DNA from 2 places in the Peribacillus sp. NPDC097295 genome. Region 2 is predicted to be linked to the other one. Evidence: riboswitches for the same ligand, from Rfam matches in the RefSeq annotation. Region 2 holds a riboswitch; the other holds the start of a gene.
What was found. Region 2 has a riboswitch for lysine ahead of ACIQXN_RS05285 (amino acid permease). Riboswitches for the same ligand answer to the same signal wherever they lie in the genome.
Positions count from the first base shown of each region.

Region 1: another riboswitch for lysine. It lies ahead of ACIQXN_RS00635 (aspartate kinase); the one in region 2 lies ahead of ACIQXN_RS05285 (amino acid permease).

Region 1 covers NZ_JBIWCW010000001.1:130,996-134,424, forward strand. The annotation lists gene ACIQXN_RS00630 (DUF3899 domain-containing protein) at 1-79, shown strand, start outside; gene ACIQXN_RS00635 (aspartate kinase) at 174-1,406, opposite strand; lysine riboswitch at 1,495-1,672, opposite strand; gene uvrC (excinuclease ABC subunit UvrC) at 1,733-3,429, opposite strand, start outside.
Region 2 covers NZ_JBIWCW010000002.1:435,823-439,251, forward strand. The annotation lists gene ACIQXN_RS05280 (glycoside hydrolase family 13 protein) at 1-397, shown strand, start outside; gene ACIQXN_RS05285 (amino acid permease) at 451-1,902, opposite strand; lysine riboswitch at 1,999-2,181, opposite strand; gene ACIQXN_RS05290 (LacI family DNA-binding transcriptional regulator) at 2,409-3,371, opposite strand.

The DNA.
Region 1 (3,429 bases), on a different contig from region 2:
ATCTTCCTTATCCCTGCTCATTGGCCTTAGCATGATGGCCATCATGCTGATTTCTCTTGCTTTCTATTATTTTCTTTAACCCCTAACTTTCGCCATACCTACCGGCACCTAAAAAAGGGCTACCTTTTTAGGTGCCCTTTTGCATTCTAAAGACAGATTACCTTGAAAATTGATCAGGCAAGCACTTTAGCATGCTGGCCTAGCTTGAATGCTTCGTGAAGGGCTTCGACAGCTTTTACCATTTCCTTTTCATTAACGACGGTGGAAACTTTGATTTCGGAAGTGCTGACCATTTTCACTTGAATGCCTGTATTGGCCATTACTTCAAACATCTCTGCTGCTACACCGGGATTAGTAACCATTCCTGAACCAACAATGGATACTTTGGCCAACTCGCCTTCCGTTTCCACACAATCGAATTTCAGATGACTTTTATTGTTTTCAAGAACAAGCAAAGCTGCTTTAGTATCTTCACTCTTAATGGAGAAAGAAAGATTGGTGGTCTCCTCTGCTGTCATGCTTTGGATAATGATGTCCACATTTATGTGGTTTTTCGCAAGTGTCGTGAAAATAGTTGATAACACGCTAAGTGAACGGGGCAATCCATTTACTGTAACTCTTGTAATACTATCCTCAAAAGCGATGCCGCGTACAATTAAATTTTCTTCCATATTTGCTTCCTCCTCAATGATGGTGCCGGATTCTTTTTCTAAGCTTGAACGGACTTCAAGCGGGATTTGATAGTTTTTCGCATATTCAACGGCCCTTGGATGCAGGACCCCTGCTCCTAGATGGGCAAGCTCTAGCATTTCATCATAAGAAATGGAAAGGAGCTTCCTAGCGTTTTGTATGTAGCGTGGATCTGTTGTGAAAACACCCGTTACATCGGTATATATATCGCATCGGTTTGCGTTAAGGGCTGCAGCTATCGCCACCGCAGTTGTGTCGGAACCGCCCCGACCCAATGTCGTGATTTCCCCTTGTCTATCCATTCCCTGAAATCCAGCGACGATGACAATTTTATTCGCTTGTAGCTGTGCTTGAATTCTAGATGCATCGATGTCTAAAATCCGTGCATTACCGTGTACGGATTCTGTCTGCATCCCAGCCTGCCATCCAGTGAAAGATATTGCTTCCCGTCCCTTTTCTATCAATGCCATCGTTAACAGGGAAATGGTAACCTGTTCTCCAGTCGTCAATAACATATCCATTTCCCTCTTACTTGGAGAGCTACAAATGTCATTCGCCATTGAAACCAATGTATCTGTCGTTTTGCCCATGGCCGAAACAACGACTACGACATCGTTCCCTTTTTCCGCTTCCTCGATTACTCGATTTGCAACATTCTTAATTTTCTCGACGCTCCCGACAGAAGTTCCACCAAATTTTTGCACGATCAGTCCCATTCATATGCACCCTCTCTATCTTTTTAGGCAATAAAAAAAGCAATGAGAAATATCTCATTGCTGTGGTTACGTATCCATCCAGTAATCACAGTGAGATAGCTCTCCAGGGTATCAACCCTGACAATCTGCCATCTATTAAATGGTCAGACCAGAAAAACAAGGTATGAGTCTTGTCTTCCTTCGGCGTTATTCCCTTTCAAAACCCGTCATCGAAGCTCATACTCCTCTAGGTTTTTACTATTGAATTACGCACCTCTATCAGCACTCTAAATTGTCATGTTAAAATTTCCTTATCATCATATCATAGGAAAAAGACGCAAGCAAGGTTATTCTTGTAATTTTCTAAAGATTCCCTCTGCTACATTTTTAGGCATACCTGCCTCCATGATTTGTTCAACTGAGGCCTCTTTCATTTTTTTCAATGACCCGAAATGCCTTAATAGTTGCTTTCTTCTTTTTTCACCCACTCCTTGAATATCATCTAGTTGTGAGTGAATGGCATTTTTCCCTCGTAGCTGGCGATGAAACGTAATGGCAAATCGATGCACTTCGTCTTGGATTCTTTGTAGCAGGTAAAATTCCTGACTTCGTGAATCAAGCGGAACCAGCTCAAGAGGATTGCCAATCATCAATTGTGAGGTCCGGTGTTTTTCATCCTTAATGAGGCCAGAAAGCGGGATATCAAGACCGAGCTCATTTACCAAAATGTCCCGGACAGCCTCCACATGACCCTTTCCACCATCAATAATGATTAAATCCGGAAGGGGCAACCCCTCTTTCAAGACGCGTGAATATCTTCTGCGGACAACTTCACGCATTGATTCGTAGTCATCAGGTCCTTTCACCGTTTTAATCTTGTACTTGCGATACTCCCGTTTTTCCGGTTTTCCGTCGATAAAGACGACCAATGCAGATACCGGATCGCTTCCTTGAATATTGGAGTTATCAAAAGCCTCGATTCGATGCGGAGTGAAGATGCCTAATTTATCACCTAGATTTTCCACTGCTTTAATGGTTCTTTCTTCATCCCGTTCAATTAATGAAAACTTCTCTTGAAGTGCTATAGAGGCGTTTTTATTAGCCAGTTGCAGCATTTCCTTTTTAGGTCCCCGTTTCGGATGCAATGTTTTTACGCCAAGCAAACCCTCTGCCAATTCTGCATCAACAGATTCCGGCAATAAAATTTCCTTCGGTTTAAAGTGATTGGCCTTTTCATAAAATTGTCCCAGAAACGTAAGAAGTTCCTGTTCCGGTTCATCATAGACCGGAAACAGGGAAACATCCCTTTCAATCAGTTTCCCTTGACGCACAAAAAATACTTGGACACACATCCATCCTTTATCATAAGAAAAACCAAATACATCCCGGTCGATGAAATCGGTCGTCATCATTTTCTGTTTTTCCATCGTAATCTCGATGTGAGCGATTTTGTCCCGATATTCCTTTGCCCGTTCAAAGTCGAGCATTTCAGAAGCTTCAAGCATTTTTTCCGTTAGTTCTCTTTTTATCTCGGTGTGTCCGCCATTTAAAAATCGGTTAATATCATCGACGATTTGCTTATATTCCTGCTCCTCTACTTCATATACACAAGGGGCCAAGCACTGGCCAAGGTGGTAATAGAGACAGACACGGTCTGGGAGTGTGTTACATTTTCTTAACGGATAAATGCGATCGAGAAGTTTTTTCGTTTCATTGGCTGCAAAAGCATTGGGATATGGACCAAAATATTTCCCTTTGTCTTTCTTGACCTTTCTCGTAATGATTAAACGTGGATGCTTTTCCGCTGTCAACTTGATGAATGGGTAGGTCTTATCATCCTTCAGCATGACATTATATTTTGGATCGTGTTTTTTGATTAAATTCAATTCTAAAATGAGCGCCTCGATATTGGACGAGGTGACGATATATTCGAAATCCTCTATTTCATTTACGAGCCTGAATGTTTTTCCATCATGTGAACCCGTAAAATATGAGCGGACGCGATTTTTCAATACTTTCGCCTTGCCTACATATATGATCGTTC
Region 2 (3,429 bases):
GAATGCTGGCTTTACAACGGGAACTCCGTGGATCGGGGTGAATGCAAACTATCCGGAAATCAATGCAGTGAAGGCCTATAATGATCAGGAATCCATTTTTCAATTTTATAAAAAGCTCATTGAGCTACGTAAACAACATGATGTTATCGTGTATGGGCACTATGATTTGCTTTGTCCTGATGATGAACAAATATTTGCCTATACGAGAACGCTTGGTGAGGAAAAGCTTCTTGTACTATGCAACTTCAAAGGATATGATGGGCAATTTAACTTACCGGAAGAATTAGATCCACAATCGGCCACTTTATTAATCAGCAATTATAAACAGGACATGGACAAAGGGATTTCCTCCGAACCCTTACGGGCATTTGAATGCCGTGTCTATCATCTGAAATAAGAAAAGGACCTGATTTCTCTTCCTAAGAGAATGTCAGGTCCTTTCTATAATGTTTATTTTACTTTTAGGTCGCATTCCTTAAGTGGAATGATTTTGGATTTATGTTTAATTTTATAACCGAACCATATCACAAAGAATAAAAGAAGCCCAATATAGGAAACGAACATCGAGTTCCAATCAATTCCGTCGGTGCTGAAGGCTTGATAGCCTTGTCCCAGTATAATGAAGAGGCAAAGGACAAGGGCAAGAATCGGTCCAAACGGAAACAGTCTTGATCGGTATGGCAGGTCTTTTATATCAAGTCCTTGTGCCACATAAGCTTTACGGAATCGATAGTGAGCGATGGCAATTCCGACCCATGTGACGAAACCGGCCATTCCTGAAGCGTTCAGTAACCAAATATAAACGACGCCGTCACCGAAAAAGGAAGCCAAGAAAGCAAGACAGCCAACTAGGGAAGTCACGATAAGGGCATTCACAGGGACGCCTCTTTTATCAAGCTTGCCAAGGAATTTTGGTGCTTTTCCATCACGTGCTAAATCCCATAGCATACGGGTTGATGCATACATACCTGAGTTCCCGGCTGAAAGGACGGAAGATAGGATGACAGCATTCATGACAGCCGCGGCAAAAGCAAGGCCTGCACGTTCAAATACTAGTGTAAATGGACTGACTGCAACATCTTCACTCAACAAGCGAGCATCCGTGAATGGAATGACCATCCCTATGACAAAGATTGCAAGGATATAGAAAAGGATGATGCGCCAAAAAACGGATTTAATCGCTCTAGGGATGTTCTTTTCCGGATTTTCGCTTTCCCCGGCTGTCACTCCAAGCAATTCCGTTCCCTGGAAGGAAAAGCCGGCTGCCATGAAGACTCCTAGAATGGTGAAGAATCCTCCATTAAATGGACCCTCTCCCATGGTGAAATTAGAAAAGCCAATCGGATCTTTTCCACCCATGATGCCAAAAATGATTAAAAACCCAGTAATTAAGAAAATAATAACAGTCACGATTTTAATCATAGCGAACCAGTATTCGGCTTCGCCAAATCCCTTAACAGACATATAGTTAATGAGGAACATGATGATTAAAGCAATGGCACTCCAAATAAAAGAAGGAGTGTCGGGAAACCAGAATTTCATGATCAGGACAACGGCCGCAAGTTCTGCCGCTATTGTGATGGCCCAGTTATACCAATAATTCCATCCAATCGCAAAACCGAAAGAAGGATCGACGAATTTAGATGCATAGACACGGAATGAACCGGCAACCGGCATATACGCAGCCATTTCGGCAAGACTGGTCATTAAAAAGAAAACCATCATGCCGATTACTGCATAAGCTACCAAGGCTCCCCCGGGACCAGCTGTATGAATGGCACCTCCGCTTGCTAAAAAGAGCCCGGTACCTATTGTTCCACCCAGGGAAATCATCATGAGGTGCCTACCTTTCAGGCTCCTTTTCAGTTCACTGGGGTTTGATTTTTTTTGTGGATTTTCCAATTGATGTTACACTCCTTTTTCTGGAAGGGAACGAAATAAAAAAAAACAGCAGTCGAAAAAGATCGACGGCTGTTTATAATAAACCCGTTTAATCCTTCCGAAGATAGCTCCCCACGTTTTATAAAAACGTGACAGTGATGTTCCTTTTCGAAAACATCGCCAGCCTAGAAATACAAGGAATATTTCTAAACTTCGGCAACTTATCCTTTCAAACGGAGTCGTCAACTTTCCTGAATCTCGTCCGTTTTACTTTTATAAGCCGCAGCCTCTAACTCATCGGTAAATGAGGAAGTATTCAATTATTAAATATGCGAATTTCCAGTGCCGTCTTAAAAATAATCGTCAATGAATGAAATTTGCTATATTAAAATTATAAAATATTCCTCTAGAGAGCGCAATGTTTATTTTTCAAGTATCTTTTTCCCTAATTTGATAAGAATCAAACCCCTTAGAATATTCTCCTGGTTAATATATGTATATAATGAGATTTCTGATATTTCTAATTGTTATACACTTCTACGTTTAACGAGACTGAAGCCGAGCTTTACATGCTTGATCATTTGGGGTTCTTCGAAAAGGTCAACTGCCATTCTCCCAATCGATTCAAGGGGCAGGGATATGGTCGTGATACCGAGCATCTCACTGATCGTATCGTTATTGAAACCGAGGATGGCGACATCTTCAGGTACCTTCACTCCCGACTTTTGGGCGGTAATAATAAATCCTGCAGCCGTATCATCGTTAGTTATGATGATGGCATCCGGCTTATCGTGCATGGAAGCCCACTCCCGAAAGATTTTTTCTCCGTCCTTAATGTAGTAACTGCCTTCAAACAGCCATTCATCTTTACTTGTAAGTTGGTACTTTGTCAAAGTATCTTGGAACGCCTTTGTCCGGAGGGAACTATTTCTGCTTTTTCTTCGCCCGAGACTGTATCCTATTCTTTTATACCCTTTGGTTACCAAGTATTCGAGGGCCGAGGAAAAGGCGGCATAATGGTCGATGCTGATAGAGGAAAACTCAGATGGCATGGTATCTTCACATAAGATAATCGGACCGTAGTCCCGATATTGCAAGAGAACTTTCATTTCTGATATTCTCGAACAGACGATGATGCCGTCGAGCTGCTTCATTTGTAACATTTTCAATGCTTGGATTTCTTTCTCTCTTTCATATTGTGTTTGAAAGATAACGATATGATACCCAAGGTAATTGGCCTGTTTGTTAATGCCCTGAATGATTGCTCCATAGTAGGGGTGGTTGGTGTATGGAATGATGACGCCGATCAGATGAGTCTTGCCCTTTGAAAGATGGACGGCATTGATATTTCTTGTATAGTTTAATTGTTGGATGGCCTCTAGCACACACTTCCTCTTTTCCTCACTTACATAAGGATGGTTATTCATTACGCGAGATACGGTCGTAATCGACACACCTGCATATTCAGCAATTTTTTTTATATTCGTCATTCAATCACCATTTTTCCTTTTTTACAATGTAATCTATGAAACCCATTTCATAGCAAGA